Regions from separate parts of the Janibacter sp. Y6 genome, predicted to be linked through region 2. Evidence: riboswitches for the same ligand, from Rfam matches in the RefSeq annotation. Region 2 holds a riboswitch; the other holds the start of a gene.
The links. A riboswitch is a leader RNA that binds a small molecule or an ion and turns the genes downstream of it on or off. The one in region 2 is predicted to bind cobalamin.
Positions count from the first base shown of each region.

Region 1: it holds a riboswitch for cobalamin, as region 2 does, so the genes downstream of both, L6241_RS03410 (magnesium chelatase subunit D family protein) here and L6241_RS13680 (iron ABC transporter permease) in region 2, are expected to answer to the same signal.

Region 1 is NZ_JAKLYZ010000001.1:738,040-745,092, reverse strand. It holds gene L6241_RS03420 (cobyrinate a,c-diamide synthase) at 1-1,723, opposite strand, end outside; gene cobO (cob(I)yrinic acid a,c-diamide adenosyltransferase) at 1,756-2,370, opposite strand; gene L6241_RS03410 (magnesium chelatase subunit D family protein) at 2,370-4,502, opposite strand; cobalamin riboswitch at 4,554-4,685, opposite strand; gene cbiE (precorrin-6y C5,15-methyltransferase (decarboxylating) subunit CbiE) at 4,704-5,924, shown strand; gene L6241_RS03400 (cobalt-precorrin-4/precorrin-4 C(11)-methyltransferase) at 5,921-6,706, shown strand; gene L6241_RS03395 (thioesterase family protein) at 6,895-7,053, shown strand, end outside.
Region 2 is NZ_JAKLYZ010000006.1:68,317-75,369, forward strand. It holds gene L6241_RS13670 (ABC transporter substrate-binding protein) at 1-715, opposite strand, end outside; gene L6241_RS13675 (ABC transporter ATP-binding protein) at 712-1,515, opposite strand; gene L6241_RS13680 (iron ABC transporter permease) at 1,512-2,570, opposite strand; cobalamin riboswitch at 2,613-2,802, opposite strand; gene ilvA (threonine ammonia-lyase IlvA) at 2,849-4,111, shown strand; gene L6241_RS13690 (metal-sensitive transcriptional regulator) at 4,176-4,457, shown strand; gene L6241_RS13695 (heavy-metal-associated domain-containing protein) at 4,502-4,723, shown strand; gene L6241_RS13700 (heavy metal translocating P-type ATPase) at 4,720-6,936, shown strand; gene L6241_RS13705 (VOC family protein) at 7,033-7,053, opposite strand, start outside.

The DNA of each region.
Region 1 (7,053 bases), on a different contig from region 2:
CCTCGACAAGTGCGCTCATGAGCCATGCCGGTGGCCGCTCGAGCCGCACGTTGACCGCGAGGTCGACGAGCTCCTCGGCGACCTCGGCATCTCCGTGATGCCGCAAGGGGTCGGCCAGGACGGGCCGGGCCGCAGTGGAGCTGGGGGGGATGCCCCGACTCAGGGGCTGACCCGCGCTCTCGGCAACCGGCGCTCTCCCGCCCGAGCCGACCGACCACTGCGAAGCCCCAAGGGGCGCCCCCCCTGCGCCACGGAGGTCCGGCCCTTGAGTCGCTGGTCCCTGAGCCGAAGGCCCCTGAGTCGGGGCGACCCCTCCCGCCCCGCGCCTCGTGCTCGTCCGGTCGTGCTCGCGCACTGCGTCGACAAAGCTCGACGCAAGGGCGGGGGAGCCGGCCCAGTGGGTGTGGAGGTAGGAGGCGATGAGGGTCGCGCGCCCGGTGCCGGCCGGGTCGAGCGTGAAGCCCTCGTCGCGCTCGCCGAGCCGCCACGCGGCGGAGGTGCCCGCGGGCGGGTCGGTCGTCGTGCGGTGGAACTCGTGCCCGGTGACCGTCGTACCGGCGGGGCCGAGGACGGAGTCGGTGAGGGACACCCCTTCGCGGTAGCCGAGGGTGAGCCGGCGCCCCATGGCGGCCCGGGCGGGCAGCGAGCCGATCATCGGGTGGTCGTCGAGGCTCTGGGCGAGGTAGAGCATGCCGGCGCACTCGGCGACGGTGGGCATGCCGGCGGCGACGGCCGCGCCGATCTGGCCGACGAGCTCGCGGTTCGTCGCGAGGGCGCGGGCGTGGACCTCGGGGAAGCCGCCGCCGAGGTAGAGACCGCACGTCCGCTCGGGCAGCACGGTGTCGCGGGCGGGGTCGACCTCGACGACGCGGGCGCCGGCGGCCTCGACCAGCTCGACGGTCTCGGGGTAGCGGAAGGTGAAGGCGCGCCCGCCGGCCACGGCGACGACCGGGGCGTCGTCGGGCAGGGTGGCGGGCTCGCGGCCGAGGGCCTGCGCGGGCGACCACGGGGACGTCTCCAGCGGCGGTGCGTCCGCGGCCGCCGCGAGCAGGGCGTCGAGGTCGAGGTGCTCCTCGGCGACCCCGGCGATGTGGTCGAGGGTGGCGGCGGCCCGGCCGCGCTCGGCGGCGGGGACGAGCCCGAGGTGGCGCGAGGGCACGTGCATCGCCGCGTCGCGAGGCAGGACGCCCCAGACGGGGACGCCGACGCCCTCGACGGCGCGGCGGGCCTCGGCCCCGTGACGCGGGGTGCCGGCCTTGTTGAGGACGACGCCGACGACCTCGAGCACGGGGTCGATCCGGGCCAGGCCGTGCACGGTGGCGGCGACCGTCCGCGAGGTCGAGCTGATGTCGACGACGAGGACGACGGGGGTGCGCGTGAGGGCGGCGACGTGCGCGCTGGAGGCGAAGCCGTCGGTGCCCAGGCGCCCGTCGAGCAGGCCCATGACGCCCTCGAGGACGGCGACGTCCGCGGTGACCGGGTGGGTCGCGCCGCGGGCGAGCAGGGGTGCGACACGCTCCTCGCCGACGAGCCACGGGTCGAGCGTGCGGCTCGGGCGGCCGGTCGCCAGGGCGTGGTAGCCCGGGTCGATGTAGTCGGGGCCGACCTTCGCCGGGGCGACGACGAGCCCGCGGCGGGAGAGCGCGGCCATGATGCCCACGGCGATCGTCGTCTTGCCGTGGCCGGACGCGGGGGCGGCGACGAGCACCCGCGGCAGGGCCACCTCTCGCCCTTGCCTCACCACTCGCGCTGACCTCACCACTCGATGCCCCGCTGACCCTTCTGACCGCGGTCGAAGGGGTGGGCGATCTTCGTCATCTCGGTCGCGACGTCGGCGATCTCGAGCAGGCGCGGGTGCGGGTCACGACCGGTGATGACGACGTGCTGGTAGCCCGGGCGGCTCGTCAGGGTCTCGACGACGTCGTCGACGTCGACCCAGCCCCACTTCATGACGTAGGTGAACTCGTCGAGGACGTAGACGGTGTGCGTCTCCTCGGAGAGCCGGCGCTTGATCTCGGCCCAGCCCTCGCGGGCGTCGGCGGCGTGGTCCTCCTCGGATCCCGCCTTGCGCGACCACGACCACCCCGAGCCCATCTTGTGCCACTCGACCGGGCCCCCTTCGCCGGTCTGCTCGTGGAGCCGGCCGAGCGCTGCGAAGGCCTCCTCCTCGCCGATCCGCCACTTCGCCGACTTGACGAACTGGAAGACCCCGATCGACCAGCCCTGGTTCCACCCGCGCAGGGCGAGCCCGAAGGCGGCGGTCGACTTGCCCTTGCCGGACCCGCCGTGGACGACGACGAGGGGCGACGTGCGGCGCTGACGGGTGGTCAGGCCGTCGGCGGGGGTGACGGGGGTGCGTCCCTGCGCCATCAGGCGGCGCTCCGGCCGGTGCGCCCGGTGCCCGTGCGGTCGGTGACGATCTCGACGAGACCGCTCGCGGCGACCTGCTCGAGGGGGATGTGCTCGGCGCCCATGCGCCGGGCGAGGTCGGCGGCCAGACCCATCCGGAAGCGGCCGGACTCGCAGTCGACGACGACGGTCTGCGCGGTCGGCACGGCGCGCGACCAGCCGTCGGCGACGACCCGGGCGCGGGCGAGGGCATCCGCCCCGGCGGTGGCCCGGCCGTCGGTGACGACGACGACGAGCGCGCGCTGATGGCGGTCGCGGACCTGCTCGCGGGCGACGACCCGGGCGACCTGGGTCAGGCCCTCGGCGAGCGGGGTGCGCCCGCCGTGGGGCAGCTGCGCGAGCCGAGCAGCAGCGGCGTCGACGGACGAGGTGGGCGGAAGGGCGACCTCGGCCTGCGTGCCCCGGAAGGTCACCAGACCCACTCGGTCGCGGCGCTGGTAGGCGTCGAGCAGCAGCGAGAGCACGGCCGTCTTGACCTCGCCCATCCGGCGGCGGGCGGCCATCGAGCCGGAGGCGTCGACGGCGAGGAGCACGAGGTTGGCCTCGCGCCCGCGGGTCACGGCGTGGCGCAGGTCGTCACCGGTGACGCGGGCCGGGCCGGTGCGAGCGGCACGTCGTGCGGCGGAGGCGCGCAGCGTGGCGGTGACGTGCACCGGCGCGCCCGCCGGCTCCTGGCCGGCCGGGTGCGTGCCGACGACCCGGCCGCGCGGGGTGAGAGCGGGGGAGCGGCGGCCCGAGGGACCGGACCCGACACCGGCGAGCTCGAGGCGGCGGGCGCGGTAGGGCACCTGGGCGCTCGCGGTCCCGACCGGTGCAGCGGCACCGCCCGCGGGGGGAGCGGCCTGCGCGTCGGAGGGGTCGTCCGAGTCCTGCGCTCCGTGGTCCTCGGCGCTCGGCTCCGGAGGACTGTCGGCGCGCCCGCTCGGCGGGGTGTCGTCGGACCCGTCGGGGGTGGGGGGCGGCCCGCCGGTGGTCCGGCCGTCGCCGTCGCGCTGCTCGTCGTCGGGCCGGCCGCCGTCGGGCTGCTCGTCGGGGCCGTCCTCGGGCTCGTCGCCGCCGGGCGGGTCGTCCTCCGGCTCCTCGTCGAGGAGCCGGTCGAGGAGGTCCTCGTCGAGACCGGGCGCGTCGAAGGGGGAGCGCCGGCGGCGGTGCGGCAGGGCGAGCAGGGCCGCGGCACGGATGTCCTCGCGGGTCACGTGCGTGCGTCCCTGCCAGGCCGCGTGGGCGACCGCCGTGCGGGCGGTGACGATGTCGGCGCGCAGGCCGTCGACGTCGAAGCCGGCACACACCCGTGCGACGGTCCGCAGCGTCCGCTCGTCGAGGACCACCTCGCGCACGCCGGCGCGGGCGGCGGCGATGCGCTCGGTGAGCTCGACCTCGGAGCGCTCGTAGCCGGCGGCGAAGCCGACCGGGTCGGCGTCGGCGGCGAGCCGGCGACGCACGACCTCGGCCCGCTCACGGGGGTCGCGGCTCGCGGCGACGTGCACGGTGAGCCCGAAGCGATCGAGCAGCTGCGGGCGCAGCTCGCCCTCCTCGGGGTTCATCGTGCCGACGAGGGTGATCCGGGCGGGGTGGGAGATCGAGACCCCGTCGCGCTCGACGGTGTTGCGGCCCATCGCGGCGGCGTCGAGCAGGACGTCGACGAGGTGGTCGTGCAGGAGGTTGACCTCGTCGACGTAGAGGATCCCGCGGTGCGCCTCGGCGAGCAGACCGGGCTGGTAGGCGGCCTCGCCCTCTCCGAGCGCGCGACGCAGGTCCAGCGAGCCGACGACGCGGTCCTCGGTGGCGCCGACGGGGAGCTCGACGAGACGGGCGGGTCGGGTCGTGCCGGGTCCGTCGTGGGGGCCGTCCGGGCAGTCCTCGGCACGGTCGGGGTCGCACCCGAAGCGGCAGCCGAGCGCGACGTGCTGCTCGGGCAGGACGGCCGCGAGGGCGCGGACGGCGGTCGACTTCGCGGTGCCCTTCTCCCCGCGCACGAGCACCCCTCCGATCTCCGGGGAGATCGCGCTGAGGAGCAGGGCGGTCGTCAGCTCGTCGGCGCCGACGATGGCGGTGAAGGGGTAGGTCGGGGTGCGCTGGCCAAGAGCCGTCACGGCTGCCTCCTGGCGAGTGTCCACGCTCGCCGGTCGATGACGTCGCCGCGGGTGACGGTGACGGGTGCAGACCGAGTGTCTGGCTCGGGCCCAGGGGGCCGTGACAGTGGCGGGACCGCTCCGGATTCGCACCGGATTCCTCGGTTGGCTGCGCCGGGCGCGATCCTCTCACAACCGCGAAGGGGCCTAGGGTGGGCGACCGTGATCGAGGTCGTGGGTGTCGGTGACGACGGGTGGGACGGCCTGGACGGGGCGCGTCGCCGCCTCGTCGCGGGTGCGTCGACCCTCATCGGCGGGCGCCGCCACCTCGACCTCCTGGGTCCCCACGCACCCGGCGCCGAGCTCGTGCCCTGGCCGAGCCCCCTTCGCGCCGGTCTGCCCGAGCTGCTGCGGGCGACGGGCGACGCCGTCGCCCTCGCGAGCGGCGACCCGCTGCGCTCCGGCATCGCGACGACGCTGGTCGACCTGCTCGGGGCCGACGCCGTGCGGGTCCACCCGGCGGTGGGCAGCGACGCCCTCGCGCGGGCGCGCCAGGGCTGGTCGGCGGAGAGCGCGACGGTCGTCACGGCGGTCGGGCGCGACCTGCGCGCGGTCCTGCCCCATCTCGCCCCCGCCGCCCGGCTCGTCGTCCTCTGCTCCGACGGCGCCGACCCCGCGCGCCTCGGCGCCCTGCTCGCGGAGCGTGGCTGGGGCGCGAGCACGCTCACCGCGCGTTGGCACCTCGGCGGGCCGGACGAGGGAGCCCGCAGCGAGCGGGCCGACGCCTTCGCCGGTGGGACCGCCGACCTCGTGCTCTGCTGCGTCGAGGTGCGCGCCGAGGACCCCGCCGCGGTCTCGCCGACCGCGGGACCCGTGCCCGGTCGCCCCGAGGACTTCATCGCCCACGACGGCCAGCTGACCAAGCGCGACGTGCGGGCCTCGGCCCTGGCCCGCCTGCGCCCCACCGCCGGTGCCCACCTGTGGGACCTCGGCGCCGGCAACGGCTCGGTCGCCCTCGAGTGGTGCCTCGCCGCGGAGCGGACGAGCGCGACCTGCGTCGAGCGCGACCCCACCCGAGCCCAGCGCATCCGCGACAACGCCGCCGCCCTCGGGCTCGCCGGGCGCGTCGAGGTCGTCGTCGGTGACACGACGACGACCGACCTCATCCCCTTCGCCACCCCCGACGCCGTCTTCGTCGGCGGCGGGCTCGACGAGGACCTGCTCGCGCGGGCCTGGCAGGCGCTGCCCGCCGGCGGGCGGCTCGTCGCGCACGCCGTGACCCTCGAGGGCGAGGGCTCGCTCGTCGCCACCCACGGCCGTACCGGCGGCGAGCTCACCCGGGTGAGCGTCGAGCGGGCGGTCCCGCTCGGTCGCTACCTGTCGTGGACGCCCGCCCGCGCCGTCGTCCAGCTCGCCGTCACCCGACCCCACGGAGCGTCATGACCGTCCACTTCATCGGCGCCGGACCCGGCGCCGCCGACCTGCTCACGCTGCGGGCGACCCGGCTCCTCGCGCAGAGCCGGCTGTGCCTCTACGCGGGCAGCTATCTCGACGCCGCCGTGCTCGAGCACTGCCCCGACGACGCCCGTCTCGTCGACACCCAGGACCTCGACCTCGACGCGATCGTCGCCGAGGTCGTCGCGGCGCACGGGCGCGGCGAGGACGTCGCCCGGCTGTGCTCCGGCGACCCGTCCGTCTACTCCGCGCTCGCCGAGCAGACCCGCCGCCTCGACGCCGCGGGCGTGCCGTGGGACGTCACGCCCGGGGTCGCGGCCTACGCGGCGACCGCCGCCCGGATCGGGCGCGAGCTCACGGTGCCCGAGGTCGCGCAGTCGGTCGTGCTCACCCGCGCCCAGCGCGACTCGACGGCGATGCCGACGGGGGAGAGCCTCGAGGCCTTCGCCGCGACCGGCGCGACCCTCGCGCTCCACCTCGCCGTGCGACGGGTGCGCGAGCTCGCGCAGCGCTGCGCGGTGCACTACGGCGAGGACTGCCCCGTCGTCGTCGCCTACCGCGTCGAGCAGCCCGAGGAGCTCGTGCTGCACGGGACCCTCGTCGACATCGCCGACCAGGTCGAGGCCCACGACATCCGCCAGGCCGCGGTCGTCCTCGTCGGGTGGGCCCTGCGGGCCGAGGGCTTCGTCGAGTCGCACCTCTACTCGCGGCTGCGCGCGGCCGGCCCCTCGGCCGCGGCCCGGGCGGCCGAGGACGGCGGCCTCCGCTGACCCCTTCGCCCCCCAGCCCTCGCCCCACCCGCCCCAAGTTTCTCGGGTGACCCGATAAACCCCCGCTGAGCATGAGTACGAAACTCCTGCTGACCAGGGGTAAGTCTTGCTCAGCGCCCCGCCCACGGGCTCGGGATCGGCTCGGGGCAGGATGACCCCCGCCCCGCCACCCACCCGAGGACCGTGAGTTGAACCGCCTGCTGCGCACCGCCTGGACCGTCACGACCGCCCGGCGTCGCGGACCCGTCGGCCCGGGGGAGCACGCCGTCCTGCCGCTGCGGGTGCTGCTCAACGACATCGACCTCGCCGGGCACATGAACAACGGCGTCTACCTCTCGATCGCCGAC
Region 2 (7,053 bases):
GCCCGCCGAAGGCGCCCGAGGTGAAGATCTCCTTCGTGCCCGAGTCGAAGAGGAAGACCGTGGGTCGCTCGGCCGCCTGGGGCGCCGCCTCCAGCGCCTCCCGGCGGCGGGTGATGTCGGCGTCGACCTCGGCCGCCTCGTCGACGTGCCCGGTGATCGCGCCGACCGCCTCGAGATCGGCCGAGAGCGCCTCCCACGGCGGCATCGTGCCGCGCGCGCCGTCCTCCTGCCGGCAGCTCTCCGACAGCACGTACGGCGCGATCCCCCGGCCGCTCAGCAGCTCGGGCGTGAGCCGGCGCTCCTCGGTGTAGCCGTAGCTCCACCCGGCGAGCATGACGTCGGGCCGCTGGGCGAGGACGTTCTCCATCGTCGGCTGGTCGCGGGTGGCGACGGGGATGCCGTCGACGACCTCGGACCCGTAGACCCGCGAGAGGGCCTGCGCCGTGTCCGTCGTACCGCTCGCCCCGGCGACCTGGTCCTGCGCCCCGACGGCGAGCACCATCGCGAGCAGGTTGCCGTCGCCGGCGACGTACATCCGCTGCGCGGGTGAGGGGAATCGCACGTCCTCGCCGCACGTCGACACCGTCACCTCGCCGGCGCCGTCCGCGCTGCTGCGGGTGGTCGACGTCGCGGATCCGCACCCGACGAGCAGAGAGCCGAGCAGGACGGCGGCGGACAGGGCCTGGGCGGCTCGGGCGGGGCGAAGGGGGGTCACAGGACTGCCTCTCGAGGAGCGGGCACCGGCGGGGCGCCGGCACCGAGGACGAGGTGGACCCGGCCGGTGACCGGGTCGGTGAGATGACGGGCGCCGACGTCGAAGACGTCGCGCACGAGCTCGGGGGTGAGGACGTCGCGGGGACGACCGACGGCGTGGACGGCGCCGTCGTGGAGCACGGCGACGGCGTCGAAGTGGGCGGCCGCGAGCGAGAGGTCGTGGACCGCGGCGACGACCGTGCACCCGAGGAGACGCACCGTCTGGAGCAGCTGGTCCTGGTGGTGCACGTCGAGGTGGTTCGTCGGTTCGTCGAGGACGAGCAGGTCGCACCCCTGGGCGATGCCACGGGCGAGCATCACCCGGCGGCGCTCGCCCCCGGAGAGGTGCTGACAGGGGCGGTCGACCTTCGCGGCCATGCCGACATGACGCAGCGCCTCGAGCACGAGCTCGCGCTCGGAGCGCTCGTCGACGGCCCATGGCGGTCGGTGCGGGGTGCGCCCCATCGCGACCATCTCGCCGACGAGGAGGTCCTCGGGCGGCCCGTCCTCCTGCGCGACGTAGGCCACCCGGGTGGCCCGCCGTCGCGACGACAGGCGCGCGAGGTCGACCCCGTCCACGTGCACGGTGCCGGCGGCCGGGGGTCGCAGGCCGACGAGCGACCTGATGAGGGTGGACTTGCCGCTGCCGTTGCGGCCGACGAGGGCGAGCATCGACCCGGGCGGCACGTCGAGGTCGACACCGGAGACGATCGTGCGCCCACCGATCTCGACGGCGAGCCCGGTCGTGGACAGGTGGGTCATCCGGCGCCCCCCGAGTACGAGTAGTGCCGTCTGCCGAGCAGGACGAGGAAGATCGGCGCCCCGACGAGCCCGGTGACGACGCTCAGCGGGATCTCCTGCGGGCGCACGACGGTCCGCGCCGCGACGTCGACCCAGAGCAGGAAGAGCGCGCCGCCGGCGGCCGCGACCGGCAGCACGTAGCGGTGCCGCGCGCCGACGAGGATGCGGGCGATGTGCGGGACGACGAGCCCGACGAAGCCGATGCCGCCGGAGACGGCGACGAGCACCCCCACGAGGACCGAGACGAGGACGAAGAGGGCGAGCCGCAGCTCTCGGACCGGGACGCCCAGACCGCCCGCGACGTCGGGTCCGGCAGCCAGCGCGTCGAGCCAGCGGTGCAGCGCGAGGAGGACGACGCCGGACACGACGACGACGAGCACGGGCGGGAGCACCTGCTGCCACACCGACCCGGAGAGGCTGCCGAGCAGCCAGAAGAGGACCGACTGCGTCGCCCGCGGGTCGGCGCTGAGGAAGACGAGCAGGCTCGAGACGGAGGAGAAGGCCGCCGACATGACGACACCGGTGAGCACGAGGCGAAGGGGGGTGATCCCGCCCTGGGCGAGAGAGATGCCGAGGACGAGGGCGGTCGCGACGAGAGCCCCGCCGAGGGCGCCGAGGGAGAGCGCCCACACCCCGAGCCCGGCGAGCGCGCCGAGGAGGATGACGAGGGTGGCGCCGACGCCGGCCCCGGCCGAGACCCCGAGGAGGTAGGGGTCGGCGAGCGGGTTGCGCACGAGGGTCTGCATGCACGCGCCGGCGACGGCCAGGCCGGCGCCGACGACCATCGCCATGACGGCACGCGGTGCGCGCAGCTCCCACACGATGGTGTCGAGGGCGGGGTCCGGGCCCGCAGCGCCGACGACCCGGGCGCGCAGGACGTCGACGACCCCGTGCAGCGGCAGCGGCTCGGACCCCAGACCGAGCGAGACGACGCCGCTGACGACGGTGAGGACGAGCAGGACGAGCAGCAGCGGCACGACGGGCAGCCGCCGGCCGCCGGGGCGGTCGTGGGACACGGGGGTCTCCAGGTGCGTCGGGGGCCCGGATCGCGAGGCCCTGTCGGGGTCCAGCGAGTCAGCAGGTCTTCGGACTCGGGGTCGTCCCGACGGGGTCCCTTCCCAGGCCTTCTGGCCCAGTGGATCTCACCCCGTCAGTCACCCATACCGCTGCGCGACAGCTCCGGACTCTCACCGGATTCCCTCTGCACTGGTGTGCGTCTGACTCGGTGCCGACACTACGCGACGCAGCGCGGACCTCGCAGCACGACGTCGGCGACGAGGTCTAGCCTGCGAGCGTGAGCTCTCCGATCCGCGCGGAGGACGTCGAGGCGGCCGCGGTCCTGCTGCACGACCTCCTCGACCCCACCCCGCTCCAGCCCTCCGCCCGGCACAGCACCGCCACCGGCGCGCACGTGCTCCTCAAGCGCGAGGACCTCCAGCCGGTGCGCAGCTACAAGCTCCGCGGCGCCTACACCCTCATCGCGCGCCTCTCCCCCGAGCAGCGGGCGAAGGGGGTCGTCGCAGCCTCCGCCGGCAACCACGCCCAGGGCGTCGCGTACGCCTGCGCGCGCCTCGGGGTGCAGGCCCGGATCTACCTGCCCCGCACCACCCCCCGCCAGAAGCGCGACCGCGTCGCCGCCCTCGGCGGCGAGCACGTCGAGGTCGTCGTCGGCGGCGACGTCTACGACGACGCGGCGGCCTCCGCCCTTCGTCATGCCCGCGAGAGCGGGGCGACGGTGGTGCCCGCCTTCGACCACGTCGACACGATGGCCGGCCAGGGCACGGTCGCCCTCGAGGTCGTCGAGCAGCTCGGCGGGGCACCCGACGTCGTGCTCGTCCCCGTCGGCGGGGGCGGTCTGCTCGGCGGGATGGCGACGTGGTTCGCCGAGCACCACCCCACGACGAAGGTCGTCGGCATCGAGCCCTCCGGGGCGGCGTCGATGTCGGCCGCCCTCGAGGCGGGCCGCCCGGTCGCGATCGGTGACGTCGACCCCTTCGTCGACGGCGCCGCGGTGCGCGAGGTCGGCGGGCTCACCTACTCAGCCGTCTCAGCCACGGACGCGCCGGTGCACTCCATCGCCGAGGGCGCGGTCGCCGTCGAGATGCTCGCGCTCTACCAGACCGAGGGCATCGTCACCGAGCCCGCGGGGTCGCTGGCGACCGCCGCCCTCGCCGCGATCGACCTCGACGAGCTCGGGGTCACGCCGGGCAGCACGGTCGTCGCCGTCGTCTCCGGGGGCAACAACGACGTCTCCCGCTACGCCGAGGTCGTCGAGAAGGCCCTCGTGCACCAGGGGCGCAAGCACTACTTCCTCGTCGACTTCCCGCAGGAGCCCGGGGCGCTGCGCCGCTTCCTCGACGAGGTCCTCGGGCCCGACGACGACATCGCGCTCTTCGAGTACGTCAAGCGCAGCAACCGCGAGACCGGGCCGGCCCTCGTCGGCGTCGAGCTCGGTGCCCCGGAGGACCTCGACCCCCTCCTGCGCCGGATGGAGGCCTCGCCGGTGCGCATCGAGCGCATCCGCCCCTCGAGCCCGCTCTTCCGCTTCATCCAGTAACCGCCTAGGGCTTGTCCCTTCATACCCCTTGGGGGTATCTTCGAGGGGACGAAGGGAGACCGCCGTGGCCGGATACGCCGCCGACAAGGACGCCTACCTCAAGCGTCTCAAGCGGATCGAGGGGCAGGTGCGCGGCATCGCCCGCATGGTCGACGACGACGAGTACTGCATCGACATCCTCACCCAGGTGAGCGCCGCGACGAAGGCGCTGCAGGCCGTGAGCCTCGGCCTGCTCGAGGACCACGTCGGGCACTGCGTCGTCGACGCCGCCCGCGAGAGCGACGAGGCCGCCCAGGAGAAGGTGCGCGAGGCCAGCGCGGCGATCGCGCGCCTCGTGCGCTCCTGACGCCCCTCCCCCAGACCACCCACCATCGACGAAGGAGCACCACCATGAGCGAGCAGACCACCATCTACGTCGACGGCATGACCTGCGAGAACTGCGTCCGGCACGTGTCCGAGGAGCTCGGCGAGATCTCCGGGGTCTCGGCCGTGGCCGTCGAGCTCGTCGCCGGCGGCAGCTCGCCGGTCACGCTCACGAGCGAGGGGCACGTGAGCCCGCAGGACATCGCCGCCGCGGTCGACGAGGCCGGGTACACGGTCGCCCCGCGATGAGCACCACCCACCCCACCGACGCCGACCCCTCGACCGCGGACGCCGCCGACGTCCACGAGGTCGACCTGGCCATCACCGGCATGACGTGCGCGTCGTGCGTCGCCCGCGTCGAGAAGCGCCTGGGCCGTCTCGACGGCGTGAGCGCGAGCGTCAACCTCGCGACCGAGCGTGCGCACGTCACCTACCCGGGGCACGTCACCCACGACGAGATCGTCGGGGCCGTCGAGGCGAGCGGCTACGGCGCGACCGTCCTCGACCCCGGCACTCGGCTCGCGCCGCCGGAGCACACCCACGTGCGCGAGGACGACCTGCGCCGACGCCTGCTCGTCGCCGGGCCGCTCGCGCTCGTCGTCGTCCTGCTCGCCATGGGCCCGTGGACCTTCGCCGCCAACCCGTGGCTGCAGCTCGTCCTCACCGCCCCCGTCGTCGTGTGGTGCGCCTGGCCCTTCCACCGTGCGGCGGTCGCGGCCGCCCGGCACCGCACCTCGACGATGGACACGCTCGTCAGCCTCGGCGTCACCGCCGCCTTCGTGTGGTCGAGCGTCGCGCTCGTCGTCGGCCCCGGCCACCACCCCCGCGAGGAGGGGCACTACTACTTCGAGACGGCAGCGGTGGTCACCGCCTTCCTCCTCCTCGGCCGGTGGCTCGAGTCGCGGGCCAAGGCGCAGGGCCGCTCCGCGCTCACCGCTCTCATGGACCTCGGGGCCAAGGAGGTCGCCGTCCAGCGCATCTCGGCGACCACCCGCGCGACGACCGAGGTCGTCATCCCCGTCGACGACCTGCGCGTCGGCGACCACTTCGTCGTGCGACCCGGTGAGAAGGTCGCGACCGACGGCGTCGTCGTCGACGGCGTCTCGGCCATCGACACCTCGGTCGTCACCGGCGAGTCCGTGCCCGTCGACGTCGAGGCGGGCAGCACGGTCGACGCGGGGACGATCAACACCTCGGGCCGGCTCGTCGTCGAGGCGACGGCGGTCGGTGCGCACACGACGCTCGCCGCGATCACCCGGCTCGTCGAGCAGGCCCAGACCGGCAAGGCCGACGTCCAGCGTCTCGCCGACCGCGTCTCCGCGGTCTTCGTGCCCGTCGTGCTCGCCCTCGCGCTGCTCACCTTCGTCGGCTGGTGGATCGGGTCCGGCAGCGCGACGACGGCGATCGGCGTCGCCATCACCGTGCTCATCATCGCCTGCCCCTGCGCGCTCGGCCTCGCCACGCCGACCGCCCTGCTCGTCGGCACCTCGCGCGGTGCGCAGAAGGGCATCCTCATCAAGGGCCCCCAGGTCCTCGAGGACACCCGCAGCATCGACACCGTCGTCATGGACAAGACGGGCACGATCACGACCGGCCGGACCCGGCTCACCGGTCTGGCCGCCGAGCCCGGGCTGCACCCCTTCGCCGCTCTCGTCGCTGCCGCCGCCGTCGAGCGCGGCAGCGAGCACCCGGTCGCCCGGGCGGTCGTCGCGCGCGCCGAGGAGAAGGGGCTGAAGATCCCCGACGCCCGCGACTTCGTCGCGCTGCCCGGCTCCGGTGCCCGCGCCGTCGTCGGGGACACCGAGGTGACCGTCGGCCTGCCCGAGCTCTTCGACGAGGTGCCCGCCGAGCTCGCGACCCTCGACCGGCCGGGGACCACCGTCTTCGTCGGGTGGGACGGCCGCGCCCGCGGCGCGCTCACCGTCGCCGACGACGTGCGCGAGACCTCCGCCCAGGCGGTGCGCGACCTGCGGGCCGCCGGGCTCGAGGCCTGGCTGCTCAGCGGCGACACCGAGATCAACGCGCGAGCGGTCGCGGCGAAGGTCGGCATCGAGCCCGAGCACGTCGTCGCCGGCGTCAAGCCGCACGAGAAGCACGCCCGCATCGCCGAGCTGCAGGAGTCCGGCCGGGTCGTCGCGATGGTCGGCGACGGCGTCAACGACGCCGCCGCCCTCGTGCAGGCCGACCTCGGCATGGCGATGGGCGCGGGCACGGACGTCGCCATGGAGTCCGCCGACATCGTCCTCGTGCGTGACGACCTCGCCTCCGTGCCCGAGGCGATGGCGCTGTCGGCACGCACGCTGCAGGTCATCAAGCAGAACCTCGTGTGGGCCTTCGGCTACAACACGCTCGCGATCCCGCTCGCCATGGCCGGCCTGCTCAACCCGATGATCGCGGGCGCGGCGATGGCCTTCAGCTCGGTGTGCGTCGTCCTCAGCAGCCTGCGGCTGCGCCGGGCGTAGGGCTCGCCCCGGGCATGACGAAGGGGGAGGGACCGGGTGACCCGGTCCCTCCCCCTTCGTCGTGCGACCTGGCACCAGGTCGTCGCGGGTGATGCCTCAGATGGTGACGGTGCCCTT